Regions from separate parts of the Stenotrophomonas sp. YJH_SMC_16 genome, predicted to be linked through region 1. Evidence: predicted binding sites of a transcription regulator. Region 1 holds the regulator's gene; the other holds the start of a gene.
The links. The regulator HrcA, encoded in region 1, represses chaperone genes, less so after heat shock. The targets are predictions, from matches to a motif close to TTNGCACTCNNNNNNNNNGAGTGCNAA.

Region 1 (11,632 bases):
GTCGGTGATCGAGTCGCCGATCACCACCACGCTACGTGCGCTGGCGGCGGCCTCGACCTCGATGCCGGCCAGGAACAGGCGGGCAGTGGTGCTGCTGGCCGCGCTCAGGGCCTGGGCCCGGCTCTGGTCGCCGGGCGCAATCCAACTGGTCTGCCGACCCTCCCAGTGGAACGTCTGCACCGGCGTCGGCCCGGGCACGAAGACGCTGACCTGCAGCGCCTGCCGGTCATCCGTGGCCAGTGGCAGAGGATCGCTCAGCCGTTCCTGTCCGGGGCCGATCAGCACCCCGGGCTGGCCGTCGAAATTGAGCGGCTGCGGGGTGGCTCCCGCACGTGCGGCCACGCTGGCCGCCCCGATCCGCAGCGGCTGGGTGCCGTAGGCATTGCTCAGCCGCACCCGCAGCCGGGGCCCGCCCAGGCTGATGCGCGCGGTCTGGCGGAAGGTCTGGTCATGCAACGTGGCCGGGACCAGGGCCGGGAACAGAAAATCCGCGCCCCAGACCGGTTGCGGGCTGGCCTGCCAGCTGGCAACCCAGTGCGGGGCGGATGCGGCACTGGCGACACCGGACAGGGCGAGCAGGGCGGTGGCGGTGAGGTGGCTCAAGCGGTTCATCGGGCGGTCCCGGGTGGAGGGACCACCATGGTGATTCCGTGGTTATCTGTGAACTAGACTGCGCATGGATAATCATCTGTGAACTGGATTCATTGCCATGGCGCGACCTGACATCAACCGATCCGGCGAGCTGGAAGTGTTCGTGCGGGTGATCGAGACCGGTGGCTTCTCCGCCGCCGCCCGCACCCTGGACATGACGCCCTCGGCGGTGAGCAAGCTGGTGGCCCGGCTGGAACAGCGGCTGGGCACGCGCCTGCTGCAACGCTCCACCCGCCAGCTACAGCTGACCCCGGAAGGCTGCGCGTTCTATGAACGTGGCCTGCGCGTGCTGGCCGACCTGGAGGAGGCCGAACGCTGCGCCAGCGCACATGCCGAGCCGCGCGGACGGCTGCGGGTCAATTCCAACGTGCCGTTTGGCCAGCACTTCCTGTTGCCGCTGCTGCCGGCGTTCCTGGAGCGCAACCCGCAGGTGGGCGTGGACCTGACCCTCAACGACGAGGTGATCGACCTGCTGGAGCAGCGCACCGATGTGGCGGTGCGGGCCGGGCCGCTGAAGAGCTCCAGCCTGGTGGCGCGGCGGCTGGGCGCGACGCGGATGATGATCGTGGCCGCGCCGGCCTACGCGCAGCGGCATGGGCTGCCGCGCGACGCTGAGGAGCTGCAGTCGCACAATCGGCTGGACATCGGCCATGCCCGGGCGATGCAGGGCTGGCCATTGCTGCAGGACGGACGCGAGCGGATGGTGCTGCCCAGTGGCAATGCCCGCGCCAGCAACGGTGATGCACTGCGGCAGCTGGTGCTGGGTGGTCTGGGCATGGCACGGCTGGCAGCGTTCCAGGTGCAGGCCGACATCGCTGCCGGACGCCTGCTGCCGGTGCTGGAGGAAGCCAATCCCGGTGACCTGGAAGAGGTGCACGCGGTGTTCCTGGGACAGGGCGGCTACCTGCCGCTGCGGGTGCGCGCGTTCCTGGATTACCTGGTGGAGAACGTGGATCTGGAGCGGCCGTTGGGGTGATACGGGTAGTGCCGGGCGCTGGCCGGCAACCTCTCGAACATCGTCCACCGGTGTTGGGTTGCCGGCCAGCGGCCGGCACTACCGTGCGGGTGGGTTGTAGATCCACGCGATGCGTGGATAACCGTGAACAGGCCTCAGGCCTGCAGCAGCTTGCGTGCGGCGGCGCGCGCTTCCTTGCTCACTTCCACGCCGCCGAGCATGCGTGCCAGCTCTTCCTCGCGCGCCTTGCTGTCCAGCTTTTCCACTGCGCTCTGGGTCATGCCTTCCACTGGCGCCTTGCTGACCCGGTAATGCGCGTGGCCCTTGGAGGCGACCTGTGGCAGGTGGGTCACGCACAGCACCTGGCGCTTCTCGCCGAGGGCGCGCAGCTTCTGGCCGACAATGTCGGCCACGGCGCCACCGATGCCGGAGTCGACCTCGTCGAACACCATGGTCGGCACCGCATCCAGGTCCAGCGCGGCCACTTCGATGGCCAGCGAAATGCGCGACAGTTCACCGCCCGAGGCCACCTTGCGCAGGGCGCGCGGCGGCTGGCCGGCGTTGGCGGCGACCAGGAACTCCACGCGTTCGGCGCCCTGCGGGTCCGGCTTGCCGGCGTCCTGCGGTTCCAGCTCGATCAGGAACTGGCCGCCGCCCATGCCCAGCTCGGCGATGATGCCGGTGGTGGTGGCCGACAGTTCGGCAGCAGCGCTGCGACGGCTGGCGGTCAGCACTTCAGCCTGCACACGCCAGGCGGCGGCGGCCTTGTCGATCTCGCCGGCCAGGCGCTGCAGGCGTTCGTCGGCGCCGCGCAGCTGCTCCACTTCGGCGTGCATGCGCTCGCGCTGCGCGCCCAGCTCGTCCATCGGCACGCGGTGCTTGCGGGCCAGGTCGTGCAGGCGGCCGAGACGGCGCTCGTTCTCTTCGAACTGCTCCGGGTCGGCATCGAGGTCATCGTGCACCCGGTCCAGCAGCGACAGGGCTTCGTGCAGCTGGATCGAGGCGTTCTCGATCAGGCCGTCCACCTCGCCCAGGCGCGGGTCGTGTTCGATCAGGCGCGACAGCTCGTGGCGCACCTGCTGCAGCAGGTCCAGCGCGGAGCTGCCGTCATCGCCGTTGAGCTGGTTGCTGGCGGCCTGGCAGGCGCTCAGCAGGGCGCTGGCGTGGGCCTGGCGGCGATGGCTGGCACCGAGCGCCACGATCGACTCTGGCTCCAGGTCTTCGCGGTCCAGCTCGCGCAGCTGATGTTCCAGGAAGCCGATCCGGTCACTCACGTCGCCCTGTTGCGACAGCGCCAGCGATTCATCGACCAGTGCCTGCCATGCGGCCGCGGCGCGGCGCACCTGGCGGCGCTCGTTCTCGTTGCCGGCATAGGCATCCAGCAGGGCCAGCTGCGACGGGCGCGCCAGCAGGGCCTGCTGTTCGTGCTGGCCGTGGATCTCCACCAGCAACGAGGCCAGGTCGCCCAGCTGGGCCAGGGTCACCGGGCGGCCATTGATCCACGCCCGCGAACCGCCGTCTGCACGGATCACGCGGCGCAGCTGGCATTGTTCTTCGTCGTCCAGCTCGTTGTCGGCCAGCCACTGGCGCGCGGCCTGCAGCTGGTCCAGCGTGAACTCGGCCGAAAGCTCGGCGCGCGCGGCGCCGTGGCGGACCACGCCGCTGTCGGCTCGCAGGCCGGACAGGAAGCCCAGCGCGTCGACCATCAGCGACTTGCCGGCGCCGGTCTCGCCTGAAACGACGGTCATGCCTGGCCCGAACTCCAGTTCGGTGGCGCGGACGACGGCAAAATCCTTGATCGAAAGATGTCTGAGCATGGGTAAGGGGGTATCAGCAGCCGCGCAACGCTAGCACGTGGGCGAGGGAGGTCCAATGACTTGCCAAGGTGATGCGCCGCCATTATCTAGTGTCCGTGTCTCACAGGTTGATTCCATGCACGGTTCTCCCGACCAGCTTGCCCCGCGTGCGCGCCATCTGCTGCGCACGCTGATCGCGCGTTACATCCAGGACGGTGAGCCGGTCGGCTCGCAGACGTTGGCGCGCGTGGCCGGCCTGGAGGTCAGCCCGGCCACCATCCGCAACATCCTCGGCGACCTGGAGGACCTGGGGCTGCTGGCCTCGCCGCACACCTCGGCCGGGCGCGTCCCGACCGCACACGGCTACCGGGTGTTCGTCGACAGCCTGCTGCAGATGCAGCCGCCGGGCGAGGGCGAGCTGGCCCGGTTGCGTCAGGAACTGGCTGGCGGCGGCAGCACCCAGGCCCTGCTCGGCAGCGCCTCGGAGCTGCTGTCGGCCATGAGCCACTTCGTCGGCGTGGTCAGCGCGCCGCGGCGCGAGCAGTTCGCCTTCCGCCAGATCGATTTCGTGGCGCTGGACGGGCGCCGCGTACTGGCGATCCTGGTGTTCGCCGACAACGAGGTGCAGAACCGGGTCATCGAGACCCGGCAGGAGTTCGCGCCAGGCCAGCTGGAGCAGGTCGCCAACTACCTCAACGCCCATTTCGCCGGCCTGCCGATGGCCGAGATCCGCACCCGCCTGCTGCTGGAGTTGCGCGACGCCCGCTCCGAGCTGGAACAGCTGCTGGCGCACAGCATCGAGCTGGCCGAGCAGGCCCTGCAGCCAGCGGCCGACGACATGCTGGTGGCCGGCCAGACCCGCCTGATGGGGGTGCAGGACCTGTCCGACCTGGAGCGCCTGCGTGAACTGTTCGAGCTGTTCTCCAGCAAGCGCGAGATCCTGCAGCTGCTGGAGCGGACCATCCAGGCGCCGGGCGTGCGCATCTTCATCGGCGAGGAGACGGGGATGATGCCGCTGCAGGGCGTCTCGCTGGTCACCGCCCCGTACACCGCCAACGGCCAGGTGCTGGGCGTGCTGGGCGTGATCGGCCCCAAGCGGATGGCCTACGACCGCATGATCCCGCTGGTGCAGGCCACCGCCGATGTGCTCGGCGCGGCCTTTTCACCCGCCGGGCGCACTCCCGGAACATCCGACGCTTGAAACGCAGCATCCCGCCCACACTAGGGTGGGTGGAGGCGGAGAGTGACCGCCAGGGACCCAGACATGAACCACGAACAGCCAGATATCGAATCCCAGCAGAGTGCCGCTGATGCGGCTGCCGCCGCCGGCGTCAACGACGAAGTGGAGCGCCTGCGCGCCGAAGTCGAGCAGATCAAGGCCGATGCGCTGCGTGAGCGCGCCGACCTGGAGAACCAGCGCAAGCGCGTGGCCCGTGACATCGAGCAGGCCCGCAAGTTCGCCAACGAGAAGCTGCTCGGCGAGCTGCTGCCGGTGTTCGACAGCCTGGATGCCGGCCTGAAGGCCGCCGGCGACGACCCGCACCCGCTGCGCGAAGGCCTGGAGCTGACCTACAAGCAGCTGCTGAAGGTTGCCGCCGACAACGGTCTGGTCCTGCTGGACCCGACCGGCCAGCCGTTCAACCCGGAACACCACCAGGCCATCAGCCAGGTGCCGGCCCCGGGCGCGGCCCCCGGCAGCGTGGTGACCGTGTTCCAGAAGGGCTACCTGCTGAACGAGCGCCTGCTGCGGCCGGCGCTGGTGGTGGTGGCCGCCGATTGATTGACTGGGCCGGGTGATGCCCGGCCCCGGTCGAGCCAGGCCATGCCTGGCAAGGTTTTCCAGGCGCTGAACACAGCGTTCGGGAGATGGCTTGAATGTTCCACGAGCCTCCCCCACATCGTATTCATCCACCGGCCGAACGGCCGGACTGACCCCAACAAGCATCCTCAGGAGTCTCCCCCATGGGCAAGATCATTGGTATCGACCTCGGCACCACCAACTCGTGCGTGGCGATCATGGACGGCGGCAAGGCCCGCGTCATCGAGAATTCGGAAGGCGATCGCACCACCCCGTCGATCGTCGCCTACACCAAGGACGGCGAAGTCCTGGTCGGCGCCTCGGCCAAGCGCCAGGCCGTGACCAACCCGAAGAACACCTTCTACGCGGTGAAGCGCCTGATCGGCCGCAAGTTCACCGACGCCGAAGTGCAGAAGGACATCGCCCACGTCCCGTACGGCATCCTCGCCCATGACAATGGCGATGCCTGGGTGTCGACCAGCGACGGCAAGAAGATGGCCCCGCAGGAAATCTCGGCCAAGGTGCTGGAAAAGATGAAGAAGACCGCCGAGGACTTCCTCGGTGAGAAGGTCACCGAAGCGGTCATCACCGTGCCGGCCTACTTCAACGACAGCCAGCGCCAGGCGACCAAGGACGCCGGCCGCATTGCCGGTCTGGACGTCAAGCGCATCATCAACGAGCCGACCGCGGCCGCGCTGGCCTATGGCCTGGACAAGGGCGACAACAAGGATCGCAAGATCGTGGTGTACGACCTGGGCGGCGGCACCTTCGACGTCTCGGTGATCGAGATCGCGAACGTGGACGGCGAGAAGCAGTTCGAAGTGCTGGCCACCAACGGCGACACCTTCCTGGGCGGCGAAGACTTCGACAACCGCGTCATCGAGTACCTGGTTGAAGAGTTCAACAAGGACCAGGGCATCGACCTGCGCAAGGATCCGCTGGCCCTGCAGCGCCTGAAGGACGCTGCCGAGCGCGCCAAGATCGAGCTGTCCAGCGCCCAGCAGACCGAAGTGAACCTGCCGTACGTCACCGCTGACGCGTCGGGTCCGAAGCACCTGAACATCAAGCTGACCCGCGCCAAGCTGGAAGCGCTGGTGGACGACCTGATCAAGAAGTCGATCGAGCCGTGCCGCGTCGCCCTGAACGATGCCGGCCTGCGTTCGAGCGACATCAGCGAAGTGATCCTGGTCGGCGGCCAGACCCGCATGCCGAAGGTGCAGCAGGCGGTGACCGAGTTCTTCGGCAAGGAACCGCGCAAGGACGTCAACCCCGACGAGGCCGTGGCACTGGGTGCGGCGATCCAGGGCGGCGTGCTGGGTGGCGACGTCAAGGACGTGCTGCTGCTGGACGTGACCCCGCTGTCGCTGGGCATCGAAACCATGGGCGGCGTGTTCACCAAGATCATCGAGAAGAACACCACCATCCCGACCAAGGCCTCGCAGGTGTTCTCCACCGCCGAGGACAACCAGTCGGCCGTGACCGTGCACGTGCTGCAGGGTGAGCGCGAACAGGCCCGCTTCAACAAGTCGCTGGCCAAGTTCGACCTGTCCGGCATCGAGCCGGCGCCGCGTGGCCTGCCGCAGGTGGAAGTGTCCTTCGACATCGACGCCAACGGCATCCTGCACGTGTCGGCCAAGGACAAGAAGACCAACAAGGAACAGAAGGTCGAGATCAAGGCCGGTTCGGGTCTGTCCGAGGAAGAGATCGCACGCATGGTCGCCGACGCGGAAGCCAACCGCGAAGAAGACAAGAAGTTCCAGGAACTGGTGCAGGCCCGCAACCAGGCCGACGCCCTGATCCACGGCACCCGCAGCGCGATCACCGAGCACGGCAGCAAGGTCGGTGGCGAAGTGATCGGCAAGGTCGAGGCGGCCCTGGCCGATCTGGAAACCGCGATGAAGGGTGACGACAAGGCACAGATCGAAGCCAAGTCGAAGGCGCTGGAAGAAGCTGGCCAGTCGCTGTTCGCTGCCGCTTCGGCCGACCAGGGCGGTGCTGCCCCGGGTGCCGACGCCGGCAACGCAGGCAAGGCGCAGGATGACGTGGTCGACGCCGAGTTCACCGAAGTCAAGGACGACAAGAAGTCCTGATCCGGACCGACACGGGACGCTGGCCATCAGCGTCCCGTTGTCGCATCAGGGTCCTGACCGCCCACCGGCGTGTCGGGGCGCCCGACGCAAGAGCGGACCTGGTTCCGCTCTTCCGCTTTGACGAATCCCGACTTTCCGGAACCCGATTCACGATATGAGCAAGCGCGATTACTACGAAGTGCTGGGCGTTGCCCGCACCGCCACCGACGACGAGCTGAAGAAGGCTTACCGCCGCTGCGCGATGAAGTTCCACCCGGACCGCAACCCGGGCGATACGGCGGCCGAAGCCTCCTTCAAGGAGTGCAAGGAAGCCTACGAAGTACTGTCCGACGGCAACAAGCGCCGCATGTATGACAGCCACGGCCACGCCGCGTTCGAGCACGGCATGGGCGGCGGTGGTCCGGGCGGCCCGGACATGAACGATATCTTCGGCGATATCTTCGGCAACATCTTTGGTGGCGGCGGTGGTCCGCGCCAGGCCCGTCGCGGCGCCGACATCGGCTACGTGATGGAGCTGGACCTGGAAGAAGCCGTGCGCGGCGTCGAGCGCCGCATCGAGATTCCGACCCTGGCCGAGTGCGGCGACTGCGATGGCAGTGGCTCCGAAGACGGCAAGGTCGAGACCTGCAACGTCTGCCATGGCCGTGGCCAGGTGCGCATCCAGCGCGGCATCTTCGCCATGCAGCAGGCCTGCCACAACTGCGGCGGCCGTGGCCAGATCATCGCCAAGCCCTGCAAGACCTGCCATGGCAACGGCCGTGTCGAGGAAGACAAGGTGCTGTCGGTGAAGGTGCCGGCCGGCGTCGACACCGGCGACCGCATCCGCCTGCAGGGCGAGGGCGAAGCCGGCCCGGTCGGTACGCCGCCGGGTGATCTGTACGTGGAAGTGCGCGTGCGTGAGCATGCGATCTTCCAGCGCGATGGCGACGACCTGCACTGCGAAGTGCCGATCCGCATCTCGCAGGCCGCACTGGGCGACACTGTGCGCGTGGCCACGTTGGGCGGTGAGGCGGAGATCCGCATCCCGGCCGAGACCCAGACCGGCAAGCTGTTCCGCCTGCGTGGCAAGGGCGTACGTTCGGTGCGCAGCCGCAGCGAGGGCGACCTGTACTGCCGTGTGGTGGTGGAGACCCCGGTCAACCTCACCAACGAGCAGCGCAAGCTGCTGGAGCAGTTCGAAGCCACCTTCGTCGGTGAGGAAGCGCGCAAGCATTCGCCGAAGTCGGCCACCTTCATCGATGGCGTGAAGGGCTTCTGGGACCGGATGACGTCCTGAGTTTTCAACGGAAGCGTTGAACGGTAGCGCCGGGCGATGCCCGGCGTTTTCGTGTCCGAGGGTCTTACAATGCGCGACATGATCCTGCACCTGCATTTCGGACCGCGCATGGCACCTCGCGCCATTCTGTGCGGGGCGTTGACTGCAGCCTTGTCCTTCATCGGCACGGTATCGGCCGAAGAGTGCCGCCTGGACGCGCCCTTGTCCGGCCCGCAGGCAGCGCCGACATCAGCTCCGGGCACGCAATGGACCTACTCCGGCGGAGCGGGTTTCCCGGCGACGCCAATGCTGCTGAAGGTAGCCCAGAACGGTCAGCGTGAACTGGAGATCGCGGAGGGAACTCTACGGCGTGAATGGATCGATACGTACGCCGACGTCAATCCGCTGCGCAAGGGCGACAAAGTGCTGCTGCGCTTCCCGCTCAAGGTGGGTGACCAGTGGCAGGACAGGTTCGAGGAGCCCGGAGAGTTCAACGCGCGTTCCGGCCGTTATCGTTACGACTACGAAGAACAGGGCCAGAGCCGGGTAACGGCCATCGAAACCGTGCGCACTGCACTGGGAGATATCAGCGCCTATCGCATCGAGCGTGAAGCGCGCTGGCGGAAGTCCAATGCGCGCGCAGTTGCCGGAGCGGACAGGCCCAATGCAGGTGATGGCGTGGTCGAGGGCCTGGAGCGAAGCATCAGCTGGTACGCACCCGACGTTGGGCGGGTCGTACTGCGGCGTCGTGTCAGCGGCAATCCGGCGTTTGCCGCGTACTTCTCTGCAGAGGACGACACCGACAATCTGAGCATTACCGAGCTGGTCGGATTCCACCAGCCCGGAGGTTGCCGGATCGAGGGTGTGCCGGTGCAGGCACGCGTGGCAGGACAGGTTTTCCCGTTGCACTATCCGCTGGTGGACAGTGATACATGGGAATTTCGTCTGATGCGCGATCCACATGTGCCCGCGGATCGTTAGCATCAACGAAAAAACGCCGCCGGTGTCTGCCCCAGCTGCCGCTTGAACATGCTGGTGAACGCGCTTGGGCTGTCGTAACCCATCGCCAGCGCGACATCGATGACCTTGTCGCCGACCGCCAGCCGTTCCATCGCGGCCAGCAGCCGCGCCTGTTGTCGCCACTGGCCGAACGTCATGCCCAGTTCGCTGGCGAAATGGCGCTGGATGGTTTTCACGTCCACCTGCAGCGCCTGCGCCCAATCCTGCAGCGTGGCGTCGTCGCCGGGATGCTTCTGGATGTGCTGGCAGATCCGCTGCAGGCGCGGGTCGGTGGGGGAGGGCAGGTGCAGCGGCAGCACGTCCATGCGGTGCAGCTCGTCCAGCAGCAGGCGCACCACGCGGCCGTCGCGGCTGTCGTCCACATGCGCGGTCTCGATCAGGCTGGCGGCCAGCAGCAGCTCGCGCAGCAGCGGCGCCACCTGTACCGCGAACGCTTCGTCCGGCAGCTGCGGCGCGAAGTCCGGCTCCACGTACAGGCTGCGCATGTGTACTTCGGCGATGCAGTCCACCGCATGGGCCATGCCGGCCGGGACCCAGATCGCGCGGGTCGAGGGCACCACCCAGCGGCCGCCGTCCGCACGCACCACCATCAGTCCGGACATGGCGAACACCAGCTGGTGACGGCGGTGCCGGTGGGGCGCGATGTGGGTGCCGGGCTTGTAGTGGCGGGCGCGGCAGGTCACTGGGCGGTGCACCGGAACCTCGTTCCACGGCGCAGTCTCGCGGACCGGGCAGGGCGTGTCCTTTTTGCGATATGCCATGACCCGAACGCGGCAGAAGGGAGGGGGAGGTCACCGTAGCATGCGTGGCTCGCCCCCAACCTGACTGTGTCCATGTCAACCCTGGCTTCTCCTGCAATGACCTCACGCCCGGTGGCCCCCGGCGTGCTGGCCGCCATTTCCACCTCGCATGTCGTCAACGACATGATGCAGTCGCTGATCCTGGCCATCTATCCGGTGATCAAGGGCGGCTTCAACCTGAGCTTCACCCAGATCGGCCTGATCACGCTGACCTACCAGCTCACCGCCTCGATCTTCCAGCCCTTGATCGGCATGGCCACCGACCGCCGCCCGGCGCCGTACTCGCTGCCGATCGGCATGGCCTCGACCCTGTGCGGCATGCTGCTGCTCGGTTTCGCACCGAACTACGCGGTGGTGCTGATGGCGGCGGCGATGGTCGGCATTGGTTCGGCCATCTTCCATCCGGAAGCCTCGCGCATCGCGCGGCTGGCCTCGGGCGGTCGCCATGGTTTTGCACAGTCGGTGTTCCAGGTCGGCGGCAACTTCGGTACCGCGCTGGGCCCGCTGATTGCAGCGGCGGTGATCGTGCCGTATGGCCAGCATGCCGCATCGTGGTTTGCCGGCGCCGCCCTGATCGGCATCGCGCTGCTGACCTATGTCGGCCGCTGGTACGCGCTGCACTTGGGCATCCCGCGCCCGGCCAGCACCGCCTCGACGGCGCCGCGCCATCCGCCGCGCACCGTGGCCAAGGTGCTGGCGATCCTGCTGGTGCTGATCTTCAGCAAGTACTTCTACATGGCCAGCATCGGCAGCTACTTCACCTTTTACCTGATCCACCATTTCGGCATTCCGGTGGCACAGGCGCAGCTGCACCTGTTCGCATTCCTGGTGGCGTCCGCGGCCGGCGGCTTCCTCGGCGGCCCGCTGGGTGATCGCATCGGCCGCAAGCCGATCATCTGGACCTCGATCTTCGGCGTGGCCCCGTTCGCGTTGATGCTGCCGCATGCGGATCTGTTCTGGACCACGGTACTGGCCGTGCTGATCGGTTTCGTGTTGTCGTCAGCGTTCTCGGCGATCGTGGTGTATGCGCAGGAGATGATGCCGCACCGCATCGGCATGGTGTCCGGCCTGTTCTTCGGCTTCGCCTTCGGCATGGGTGGACTGGGTGCTGCCGTGCTCGGCCTGCTGGCGGACAAGACCAGCATTGAGTACGTCTACCAGCTGACCGCGTTCCTGCCGCTACTCGGCATCGTGGCGGCGTGGCTGCCGCCATCTCGGCCTGCTGCTCACTGAGGGGTTTTGGTTTGCAGGGCTTGCAGCCCTGCAC
Region 2 (11,632 bases), on a different contig from region 1:
CAAGCAGGTCCGGCAGGAACACCGCTTTACCCTGGACCCGAAGACCTGGGCCTATTCCTTCCCCGAATCACTGCGACGCGAAGGCTGCGAGTGAGCCACGCGCGCCGCCGGGGATATCGATCTTCCCTTCCCACGCAATCTGGAATCTCGTGATGAACGTACTTGTCATCGGCTCTGGCGGCCGCGAACACGCCCTGGCATGGAAGCTGGCCCAGTCCTCCCGTGTCACCGAAGTGATCGTGGCGCCCGGCAACGCCGGCACCGCCAGCGAAGACAAGTGCCGCAACGTGGCGGTGAAAGTGACCGACATCGACGGCCTGCTGGCGCTGGCCCAGGCCGAAGGCGTGGCGCTGACCGTGGTCGGCCCGGAAGTACCGCTGGTGGCCGGCGTGGTCGACCGCTTCCGCGCCGCCGGCCTGCGCATCTTCGGGCCGACTGCCGCCGCCGCGCAGCTGGAAGGCAGCAAGGCCTACGCCAAGGACTTCCTGGCCCGCCACAACATCCCCACCGCGTTCTATGCCGTGCACACCGAGGTGGATGCCGCCCTGGCCTACATCCGCGAGAAGGGCGCGCCGATCGTGGTCAAGGCCGATGGTCTGGCTGCCGGCAAGGGCGTGATCGTGGCGATGACCCTGGCCGAAGCCGAAGATGCCGTGCGTGACATGCTGTCGGGCAACGCGTTCGGCGATGCCGGTGCGCGCGTGGTGATCGAAGAGTTCCTCGATGGTGAGGAAGCCAGCTTCATTTCGATGGTGGACGGCGTGCATGCGCTGCCGATGGCCACCTCGCAGGACCACAAGCGCGTCGGCGACGGCGACACCGGCCCGAACACCGGTGGCATGGGCGCCTATTCGCCCGCGCCGGTAGTGACGCCGGAGGTGCATGCACGCGTGATGCGCGAGGTGGTGAACCCGACCGTGCAGGGCATGATCGCCGACGGTATCCCGTTCACCGGTTTCCTCTACGCAGGCCTGATGATCGATGCCAGCGGCGCGCCGAAGGTGATCGAGTTCAACGTACGTTTCGGCGACCCGGAAACCCAGCCGGTGATGCTGCGCCTGCAGTCGGACCTGGTGGAGCTGGTGGAAGCGGCGATCGATGGTCGCCTGGACCAGGTCGACGCGCAGTGGGATCCGCGCCCGTCACTGGGCGTGGTGCTGGCGGCCAAGCCATATCCGGAAGCGCCCATCACCGGTGACGTGATCTCCGGCCTGGATGAGGTGCCGGCAACGGCCAAGGTGTTCCATGCAGGCACGACGCTGGACGCGCAGGGCCAGGTGCTCAGCGCCGGCGGCCGCGTGCTGTGCGTGGCTGCACTGGGTGGCAGCGTGCGCGACGCTCAGGCGAACGCCTATGCAGGCGTGGCGAAGGTGAGCTGGGCCAATGAGTTCCATCGCACCGACATCGGCTGGCGCGCGATCGCACGCGAGGGGTGAGACCTGGTAGATCCACTACACAGCTTCCTGCATGGAACCAGATCACGGATTCTGGGAGTCTTCACCGTCCTCGGCATGGAAGCCGGGACGGTGCGCTTCGGGAAGAAGCGACGCACGTCAAGCGAAGGAAATTACGCTGAGTGAATCTGCTACTTCGCCGAGTCAAGATAACGCTTCCAGTTCTCGAAGAGCCGCGCAACATTCTGCTCATGTGAGTGCGCAGCCGGATCATACCCATCAGAAGCTGGCATGTACCTGACAAAGCTCTCCAGAGACTCCGGGTAATCAAAATCAGCGTAGATCCTCTCAACCTCTCCGAGCGGATCAGCAATCTCATCGCGCTTAGCGTAAGCGTCCGCGAGAAATGCAACCAGCCATCTTCTGAAAATCTCATCCTCGTTTGAGTTCTTGTCGAATGCCGCCAACTGCGCAGCTACGCTATTACGCTCATCGGGAAAAGCCCCTTCAAGTCTTTCAATCAAGGAGTTCAGATTGAACTTCTCTTCCAGTCCCTTCTGCTCCGACGCGCAGTGCTTCGCAACCTCAAAGTCAATCAGATGGCGCCCCAGTGCCCACGCCACCTCGGTCTGACTCCAGGGCCCATAGGGTTGAATACAGTCATACGTTCTCATGTAGACACTCACTTCTTGTTTGGTATTCCGTTCATGCTGCCACCTTCCACAAATCTTTGATGGGTCAAGTCGCCAGCCTTGTCGACTATGTATTCAAACCGACCAGCCTTTCCATTGAGTTCACCGGGTAGCTGAGTCAGAGTGCGAACCACGCCGTCGCCTCCTGTCAATGGAGTATGAACACCTGCTTCTGCAGCGGTCTCTCGCATAAAGGTCGCTGAATTGTGCCCAGCGTCCGCTTTGAGTGCACTTCCAACAGGCCGGGAATTCAAAAGTGCCCGACCTTCTGCACTCAGAGCTTTGGATGCCGCAACACCTGCTCCACCGGCACCTGTAACTCCTGCGATATCAGCAGCGATACTGGTAGCTGCCGATACGACACTTGGATTGGCCATCGCAACCATGCCAGCTTCGATCAGCACTGGGGCAGCCATTGCCGCTGTAACGGCGATTGCGGCCGGTCTCATCGGCTCGTATACGGCGCCATTTCCGGCAGCAATATCTCTCCGATGCTGCTCAACGAATCGCTCTGCGGCCTGCCTTCCATCCGCATCGACGAACCTGTACGGATTCCCGTTCGCGTACCGATACCGATTGAACTGCTCAACTGGCATTTGGTGAGCGGTGACTGGGTCTACCGACAGAAACACGCCCAATTGTGGATCCATGTAGCGCTGTTGCATGTAGCTCAGCCCTGTAGCCGAGTCGCTCACATGTCCGGCGTACCCAGGTCCATCCGTGACCTGACCGCCTACCACGGCCCCGTAGGGCTCGTAGTCATATCGCTTGATGACGTTGCCGTTGGCATCGCTTTCCGCCACAACCGAGCCGAGGGCATCAGTGTGAATGTATGTGATCGTTGTCTGGGCGATTGCGGATGGTGACAGGCCAAGGCCCATTAGCAGCACGCAGCACAGCCAGACGCCTATGGCACCCAGCTTGCGAGTTCGATCTTCAAATCCCCCGAGGCGGGTCGACACACCGCCTGCAGTTCCCCCGAACCTGCGCATCATTCCAATCCATGAAGGAGCCTTGAAGCAAGGCTTGGCATTCATAGCACAGGAAGGCAGTCATCGGAGTCCAACTCCAGGACTGAGGCCAGAGGGACCATTCTGAATTGGACCAGGCCCTTGGCTATAAACCTCTCGAGGGATTGAACGGCTATCGGAAGCGCATGACTGCCCGCCATGGGCTGGTACTACTGAAGCAGCCGATCAGCGGCCCGCATTACCAACAGCCATGCCGGTCAAACGAAAAGCCCCGACCAACGCCGGGGCTTTTCATCAGAACGGGGGCCGGAAACAGGAACCGAACCAAAGATCTATGCCTTACGCGGTGAACAGCGCCTTCATCTTCTTCAGCGCGTTCGCTTCCACCTGGCGGATACGCTCGGCCGACACGCCGTACTCGTCGGCCAGCTCCTGCAGCGTCACCTTGCTGTCGGCATCCAGCCAGCGGCGGCGGATGATGTCGCGCGAACGGGCATCCAGCTCGGCCAGGCCTTCGCGCAGCAGCTGCATCTGGTTGTCTTCGCTGTCGGCACGCTCATAGGCCATCGACGGATCTTCGTCGTTGGCAACCAGGAACGCGGCCGGCGACGGCGGCGCATGTTCGTTGTCCTCGTCGGTGGGCGCATCGAAACCGATATCGCGACCGGACAGGCGCGATTCCATTTCCATGACCTCACGCTCGGACACGTTCAGGTCCTTGGCCACTGCGCTGACTTCCGCCGCGTTCATCCAGCCCAGGCGCGTCTTCGATTTGCGCAGGTTGAAGAACAGCTTGCGCTGCGCCTTGGTGGTAGCGACCTTGACGATGCGCCAGTTCTTCAGGATGAACTCGTGCATCTCGGCACGGATCCAGTGCACGGCGAAGGACACCAGGCGCACGCCCATGTCCGGGTCGAAGCGCTTGACCGCCTTCATCAGGCCGATGTTGCCTTCCTGGATCAGGTCGCCCAGTGCAAGACCGTAGCCGTTGTAGCCGCGGGCCACGTGCACCACGAAGCGCAGATGCGAATGCACCAGCTCGCGGGCGGCGTCCAGATCGTTGCCGTCGCGGAAGCGACGGGCCAGGTCCTGTTCGTCATCGACCGACAGCACCGGGATCTGGTGCACGGCACCGATGTAGGCGTCCAGCGAACCGAGCGCACTGGGAATCGGGAGATTGTTTGCCACAAGGGCAGTAGAGGTGTTCTGGCTCATAGGCACCCATCTTAGCAGTCCGGGATTTGGACTGCTAAAGGAGGAAAAAGTTCCAGCATCCTATTGATGCAACACTGGTCCCAAACAGAGCCCTACCGTAGCGCGATTTGATGACAGTGGCGAGCGCGCTTTTCGGGATTCACAATCCCTTGGAATTCAAGCAATTACTTGCCGGAAACCGGCCGATTCCGGTCAAGCGGAGCTGAACAGGCCGTCCCGGACGCCCATTCAGGGCCGGAAACGTTGCCCGGCGTTCAGCCCCGGACCGGCACCGCCGCTCAGAGCGCCGAACGCGGTGGCAGCGACCAGTCGATCGGAGCCTGGCCGCGGCGCTGCAGGTACTCGTTGGCCATCGAGAAATGGCGGCACCCCAGGAATCCACGGTGGGCCGACAACGGCGACGGGTGCGGCGACTTAAGCACGCGATGGCGACGGGTATCGATGACCTTGCCCTTCTTCTGCGCGTACGCGCCCCAGAGCATGAACACCAGACCGTCGCGTTCGCGGTTGAGCACATCCACCACGTGGTCGGTGAAGCCTTCCCAGCCTCGCCCCTGGTGCGCGCCGGCCTTGCCCTCTTCCACCGTCAACACGGCGTTGAGCAACAGCACGCCGCGCTGCGCCCACGGAATCAGGCAGCCGTGGTCCGGACGCGGGATACCCAGATCGCTCTCGATCTCCTTGTAGATGTTCAGCAGCGACGGCGGCACCGGTACGCCCGGCTGCACCGAGAAGCTCAGGCCATGGGCCTGGCCTCGGCCGTGGTACGGGTCCTGGCCGAGGATGACCACCTTTACCTGCTCGAACGGCGTGGCGTCGAACGCAGCAAAGATCTGCGGGCCAGGCGGGAACACTGCCGCACCAGCGGCCTTGCGCTGGCGCAGGAAGGCGGACAGCTCGCGCATCTGCGGCTGCATCAGGTAATCGCCGACATGCTGCTTCCAGCTCGGTTCCAGCTGGATCGTCGGGGTGCCGGCTACTTCGTCCATCATCGAATCAGGGGTCCATCGTTCAATCGGGCCAGGCGCAGCTGGAACAGTACCTTGGTGACCAGCAGCCGTTCTTCAATCGGCTTGAGCACCAGGTCGTTGGCGCCGGACTGCAGCAGCCCGGTCTGGTTGTGCGGATTGCCATCGCCGGTCATCACCAGCACCGGCAGGCGGCGCTTGCCGTAACCGAAGTCCACGCGCACGCGCTGCACCACGTCGCGGCCGCTCAGCTCGCCCTTCAGGGTGACGTCGGTCAGCACCAAGTCGATGCGATGGCGGCTGCGGCCCAGCGACTCGGCGGTGAGCAGGGTGAACGCCTCTTCGGCGCTGACCACGTGCAGCACGTTCAACTGCTGGCGCTCGAGCATGCGCTTGGTGGCCTCGGCCACCACGCGGCTGTCCTCGATATAGAGGATGGTGGCGCCGGGAATGGTCTGCGGCTGCACATAGCCACGGACGAAGGTCGCCAGTGCCTCGTGGCCCAGCGCCTTGTCGAAATAGTCGGTGACGTACTCGGTGAAGCGGCGCTGCTCCAGGTGTTGCTGGGCATCGCCGGAGACCACGATCACCGGCACATAGGCCTGGCCCGCCGCTTCGCGCACCATCCGCGCCAGCGCCAGGCCGTCGCCATCGCGCAGGGTCAGCGAGGTCGTCACCAGGTCGACCGGGCCCTGCGCCAGCGCCTGCTGCGCGTCTTCGATGCTGTCGCAGCCGATCACCTCCACGCCAGGCAGGTCACGCTGCAGGACGTCGGCGATCAGCTTGCGGACCAGCTTCGACCCGTCGACCACCATCACCCGCGTCGCGGGCCCTTCAAGGTGCTTCAGCGCTTGCGGTTGCATGCCGGTCTCAGGTGTCGGTCGGGCGGGTCTGGCGCAGGAAATGGCCGGTCACCAGCCACGCGCCCAGCCAACCCAGCAGCAGCGTGCCGAGCAGGACCAGGCTGCCATGCAGCAGGTCCAGGCCATGCAGCACGAACGGGCTGCCGTAGCTGCGCGAGAGTTCGGCCAGCGGCACGCGCAGGGCGGCGCCGGCCGCAGCAATCAGGGCCAGCGCCACCGCGCCGGCACCCAGTCCATACCACGCGCCCAGGTACAGGAACGGGCGGCGAATGAAGCCATCACTGGCGCCGAGCAGCTGCAGCACGCCGATCTCTTCGCGACGCGCCTGGATATCCAGGCGCACGGTGTTGCCGACCACCAGCGCGGCGCCCACGCCGAGCAGTACCGACAGCACCTGCACCAGCCGTGCGCCGAACGCCAGCCAGGCATCCAGACGCTGGCGCCACAGTGCATCGTGCTGCACCAGGTCGGCCTCGGGCAGGCTTTCCAGCGCGCGCGCCAGGCGTGCGTCGTCCTTGCCCTGGCCCGGGGTGATCACCAGCAGCGACGGCAGCGGGTTGTCGTTGAGTGCGTCAATCGCCTCGCCGAGGCCGGCGTCGCGCAGTTCCTGCAGGCCCTGCTCGGGCGTGCGCACGTTCACTTCGGCCACGTCATCGCGGTCGCGCAGCTGGCCAGCCAGGCGCAGCGCGCCGGGGCCATCGACGTTGCCCTTCAGGAACACGTTGATGTCGCGCGACTGCTGCACGCTGCCGGCGAACTGCTTGAGGTTGTCCAGCGCGATCGACAGGCCCAGCGGCAGGGCCAGCGCCAGCGCCATGACCATCACCGTCAGCAGGGTCGCCCACGGCTTGCGGAAGGCACGGCCGAGGCTGAACACCACGCTGTGCGCGTGGTGCTGGAACCAGACGCCCACGCGCGAGGGGGCGGCGGCTTCGCTGTTTTCGTTCTTCGCCATGCGTTACTCCGCCAGGTCCTGCGGCGAGATGTCATCCACCAGCCGGCCATGGTCGAGGATCAGCACGCGCTTGCGCATGCGGCGCAGCAGCGGCAGGTCGTGGCTGACCACCAGCACGCTGGTGCCACGCGAGGGCAGCTCGGCGAACAGGGCCATGATCTCCGCCGCCAGGGTCGGGTCGAGGTTGCCGGTCGGCTCGTCGGCCACCAGCAGCTTGGGTTCGCCGACGATGGCGCGGGCGATGCCGACGCGCTGCTGCTCGCCGGCCGACAGCTGCGACGGCAGTGCCTTCTCGCGATGGCCCAGGCCCATCCGCTCCAGCACCGAACGCACGCGCTTGCCGATGTCGCCACGACGGGTGCCGCGCAGGATCAGCGGCAGCGCCACGTTCTCGGCGATCGAGCGGTCCATCAGCAGCCGATGGTCCTGGTAGACCGCGCCGACCGCACGCCGATGGCGCGGAATGTCGCCGCCGCGCACCTTCAGCAGGTTGCGCTCGTCGAACACCACCGCACCGCGGCTGGGCCGCTCGTCCAGGTGGATCAACTTGAGCAGGGTGCTTTTGCCCGCACCGGAATGGCCGGTGACGAACAGCATCTCGCCCGGCGCGACCTCGAAGCTGACATCGGTCAGTGCCTCGTGGCCACCGGCGTACTGTTTGCTGACATTGTCGAAGCGCAGGACACTCATGCCCCGATTATGCAGGACCGGCGCGACGGCGTGGAGATGGTGGCGCGATTGGTGATAGCCGCGGGAGCAGCCGAGCGTAGGCTCGGCTCTACAGGGCGGCATGGGGGCTGTAGAGCCGAGCCCATGCTCGGCTCAGTGCGGACCAAGGTCCGCACCCACCACCGGCGGCTTAGTTGCCCGACAGCATCCGGCGGATCTTGCGGCCAATGCGGGTCAGGAACGAATCACCGGTATCAGCGGCGGTACGCACCGGCTTGGCCACCACCTGCACCGGGGTGACCGGGCTGGCGCCATTGCCGGCAGCGCTCTGCACGCCCTCGGCACCTTCGACCGGACGGCCGTGGCGACGACGACGGCGCTTGCGCGGCTTGTGCTCGCCGTCCACCGCACCTTCCGGTGCGCCTTCGGCGCGCGGCGGGCGCGGCGGACGCGGGGCCTGGGCAACGGCGCCTTCGGCACCGGCGGCCGGGGCGGCAGCGCCCTGTTCGCCCTCCACGCGCGGCTTGCGCGGGCCACGCGAACGGCGCTCGCCGCTGCGCTCACCGTCGCGACCACCACGGCCACCACCGCCTGAACGGCCGCCACTACGGCCACCGCCCCGACGCTCTTCCTCGGCGGCGCGGGCTTCGCGCGCTTCGCGGAAGATCTGGCCGACGCTTTCGTTGTCCTCGCCTTCCTCGCCTGCTGCGGGGGCCGGGCGTTCCGGGCGCGGCAGCGGGGTCAACAGTTCCTTGGTCACCGGCTCGGACGGAATCTTCTGCTCGATATAGGCCTCGATGTCCGGCAGGCCCATTGCATAGCGCTCACAGGCGAAGCTGATCGCGTCTCCCTCTTCACCCAGGCGCGCGGTACGACCGATGCGGTGCACGTAGTCTTCGGCATCGAACGGCAGGTCGTAGTTGTAGACGTACTTGATGCCGTCGATGTGCAGGCCGCGCGCAGCCACGTCGGTGGCCACCAGGATTTCCAGCTGGCCCTTCTGGAAGCGGTTGAGCAGGCTCTCACGCTTCTTCTGCGGCACGTCGCCGGACAGCACGCCCACGCGGTAGCCGGCCTTTTCCAGCGAACGCGCCACACGCTCGACGAACACCTTGGTGTTGACGAAGACCATGGTGCGCGCGCCTTCGCTGCGCGACAGCAGGCCCAGCAGCAGTGGGATCTTCTCGTCGTCGGCCGGGAAGTAGATGCGCTGGCGCACGCGCGCGGCGGTGATGGTCTCGGCTTCGACCACCAGCTTCTGCGGCTCGTTCATGTGCTCGTAGGCCAGCTCCAGCACGCGATGGCTGAGGGTGGCACTGAACAGCAGGGTCTGGCGGGTGGTGCGCTCGGGCATGCGGCGCAGCAGGAAGCGGATGTCCTTGATGAAGCCCAGGTCGAACATGCGGTCGGCTTCGTCCAGCACGCAGATCTCGCAGGCGTGCAGCGACACCACCTTGTGCTGTTTCACGTAGTCGATCAGGCGGCCCGGGGTGGCGATGATCACGTCCACGCCCTGCTGCAGCAGTTCGCGCTGCTTGTCGTAATCCACGCCGCCGTAGACCAGCGCGAAACGCAGGCCCAGATCGGAACCGAACTTGACCGCATCCTTGTGGATCTGGATGGCCAGTTCGCGGGTCGGGGCGAGGATCAGCGCGCGCGGATCTTCCGGCTTGCGGTCGGCCAGGGCCGGACGCGTCAGCAGGCGGTTCACGACAGCGACCAGGAAGGCCAGGGTCTTGCCGGTGCCGGTCTGAGCCTGGCCGGCAACATCACCACCGGGCAGCGCGACGGGCAGGGTCAGCGCCTGGATCGGGGTGCAACGGGTGAATCCGGCTCCTTCAAGACCGGCCTGCAGGGCCGGGTGCAGCTCGAAGGAGGAAAAGGTCAAATCGGTCAGCGGTTTGTCGCTCATGAGTCCGTCTTGGTATGGCCGCCGGCCCGTGGGGCGGCTGGCACTTCAGCGTCTAGGGGCACCGTCGCAAACTGCGGCCCCTGCGGCGGGTTGGCAGGCTGGGACCACCCGGTCCGTGCGCCGCACAATGCCCCAGTTTAACGCACTCGGGCCAGCAAACCGGAATGACCTGTCTCATAAAGTCAAGAGACGGCGCCCTTCACCCAGCCACACCGGACTTGAACGGCCCTGCCAGGCCCGCTGGTGTCGCCCACTGCCAGCCCCATGTACAGGAAGACAGTGAAATCCGACACATACCAGGCATCGAAGCGATCACGATACGCTGGGTTCCAGCCGGCGCCTGTCCCTGCCCTGCGATAGGGGTACACTGCCGGCCGTGAGCGTCCAGGCATCCCGCCGAACGCACCGCGGCAGTGCGCCGCGAGGCAACGACGAGGGTCGCGCCACCGGGCATGGCCCAGTTCACCCACCTCCGGCATGGCCGGGTGCAATCCAAGACGAGAAACCAAGATGAGCGACAAGGTTGTACATGTCGGCGACGCCGACTTTGATAGTGCAGTGCTGAATTCCAAGGAACCGGTGCTGGTCGATTTCTGGGCCGAGTGGTGTGGCCCGTGCAAGATGATCGCCCCGGCGCTGGACGAGCTGGCCGATGCCTACCAGGGCCGCGTCAAGATCGCCAAGGTCAACGTCGACCACAACCGTGCGCTGGCCGCCAAGTACCACGTGCGTTCGATTCCGTACCTGGTCGTGTTCAAGGACGGCGAGAAGGTTGGCGAGCAGATCGGTGCGGTGGGCAAGGCCCAGCTGGCCGGCCTGCTGGACAAGGCCCTGGCCTGATTCCTGCTGTTCTCCGGCAGCCGCCGACCGCGGCTGCCGGCGGGCGCCACGCGCCCATGATGAATGCTGTTCCCGGCAGCCCTTGCACGGCGCCGCAGGCCGATGATAGTGTCGGCATATCCGGCCGCGTTCGCGTGCCGCACCCTCTGGACGCAGTTTCCTCCAGACCCATTCCCAACGTTCGCCGCCCCAGCCGGGCGCTCGCACCTTCAAGCGAGGAATAACGCTCTTGTCCGATAACACTTCCGAAACCGGCAGCGCCGATGCGCCCGCCGAAAAGCGCGTGCGCAAGCCCCGCGTGAGCAAGGCCGCCGCCCCGGCAGCCGCCGAAACCAGCGCCGCTCCGGCGCAGCCGACCCTGCCGCTGGCCGCCGCGCCCGAGGCACCGGCTGCTGCCCCCGCACCGAGCGCGCCCGCCGCCGAGGCCCCTGCCAGCAGTGGCGGCGGCGAAGGCGGTGAGGGTCGCGAATCCGGCCAGCCGCGCCAGCAGAACCACCAGGGGGGCGGCCAGAACCAGGGCCAGAACCCGTACAACCAGAACGGCCAGCAGGGCCAGGGGCAAGGCCAGGGCAACCGCCGCGACCGCTTCCGCAACCGCCGCGACCGTGACCGCAACAACCGCTTCCGCGACGATGGCCTGCCCAACGACGGCGGCGAGCAGCAGCCGTTCGTGCCGCGCCCGCACGCCAACGTGCCCGAGGGCTTCCCGGTCTACTCGCTGAGCGACCTCAAGCGCATGCCGGCACAGAAGCTGCTGGAAATCGCCGAGCAGCTGCAGATCTCCGAAGGCGTGGCCCGCGCCCGCAAGCAGGATGTGATCTTCGCCCTGCTGAAGGTGCTGACCCGCCACGGTGACGGCGTCGCCGCCGACGGCGTGCTGGAAATCCTGCCGGACGGCTTCGGCTTCCTGCGCGCGGCCGAAGCCAGCTACCTGGCCGGCCCGGACGACACCTACATCTCGCCCAGCCAGATCCGCCGCTTCAACCTGCGCACCGGCGACCACATCTCCGGCCGCATCCGCTTCCCGAAGGACGGCGAGCGCTACTTCGCGCTGAACATCGTCGACACCATCAACGGTGAGCCGATCGAAGCGTCGAAGAACAAGGTGCTGTTCGAGAACCTGACCGCCCTGTTCCCGCGCCGCCGCTTCACC

Region 2: the regulator HrcA is predicted to act here: its motif matches at 4,284-4,310, upstream of rpoH (RNA polymerase sigma factor RpoH).

The regions. Positions count from the first base shown of each region.
Region 1 is NZ_JCAFRH010000003.1:70,060-81,691, reverse strand. It holds gene AC5P6E_RS07880 (SGNH/GDSL hydrolase family protein) at 1-612, opposite strand, end outside; gene AC5P6E_RS07875 (LysR family transcriptional regulator) at 710-1,627, shown strand; gene recN (DNA repair protein RecN) at 1,762-3,423, opposite strand; gene hrcA (heat-inducible transcriptional repressor HrcA) at 3,539-4,603, shown strand; gene grpE (nucleotide exchange factor GrpE) at 4,667-5,182, shown strand; gene dnaK (molecular chaperone DnaK) at 5,365-7,290, shown strand; gene dnaJ (molecular chaperone DnaJ) at 7,445-8,566, shown strand; gene AC5P6E_RS07845 (hypothetical protein) at 8,636-9,526, shown strand; gene AC5P6E_RS07840 (helix-turn-helix domain-containing protein) at 9,529-10,326, opposite strand; gene AC5P6E_RS07835 (MFS transporter) at 10,399-11,598, shown strand.
Region 2 is NZ_JCAFRH010000001.1:654,729-666,360, forward strand. It holds gene AC5P6E_RS02930 (hypothetical protein) at 1-94, shown strand, start outside; gene purD (phosphoribosylamine--glycine ligase) at 153-1,436, shown strand; gene AC5P6E_RS02940 (DUF2247 family protein) at 1,586-2,068, opposite strand; gene AC5P6E_RS02945 (RHS repeat domain-containing protein) at 2,077-3,048, opposite strand; gene rpoH (RNA polymerase sigma factor RpoH) at 3,397-4,272, opposite strand; gene ung (uracil-DNA glycosylase) at 4,551-5,264, opposite strand; gene AC5P6E_RS02960 (response regulator) at 5,261-6,103, opposite strand; gene ftsX (permease-like cell division protein FtsX) at 6,111-7,058, opposite strand; gene ftsE (cell division ATP-binding protein FtsE) at 7,062-7,748, opposite strand; gene rhlB (ATP-dependent RNA helicase RhlB) at 7,918-9,639, opposite strand; gene trxA (thioredoxin) at 10,150-10,479, shown strand; gene rho (transcription termination factor Rho) at 10,709-11,632, shown strand, end outside.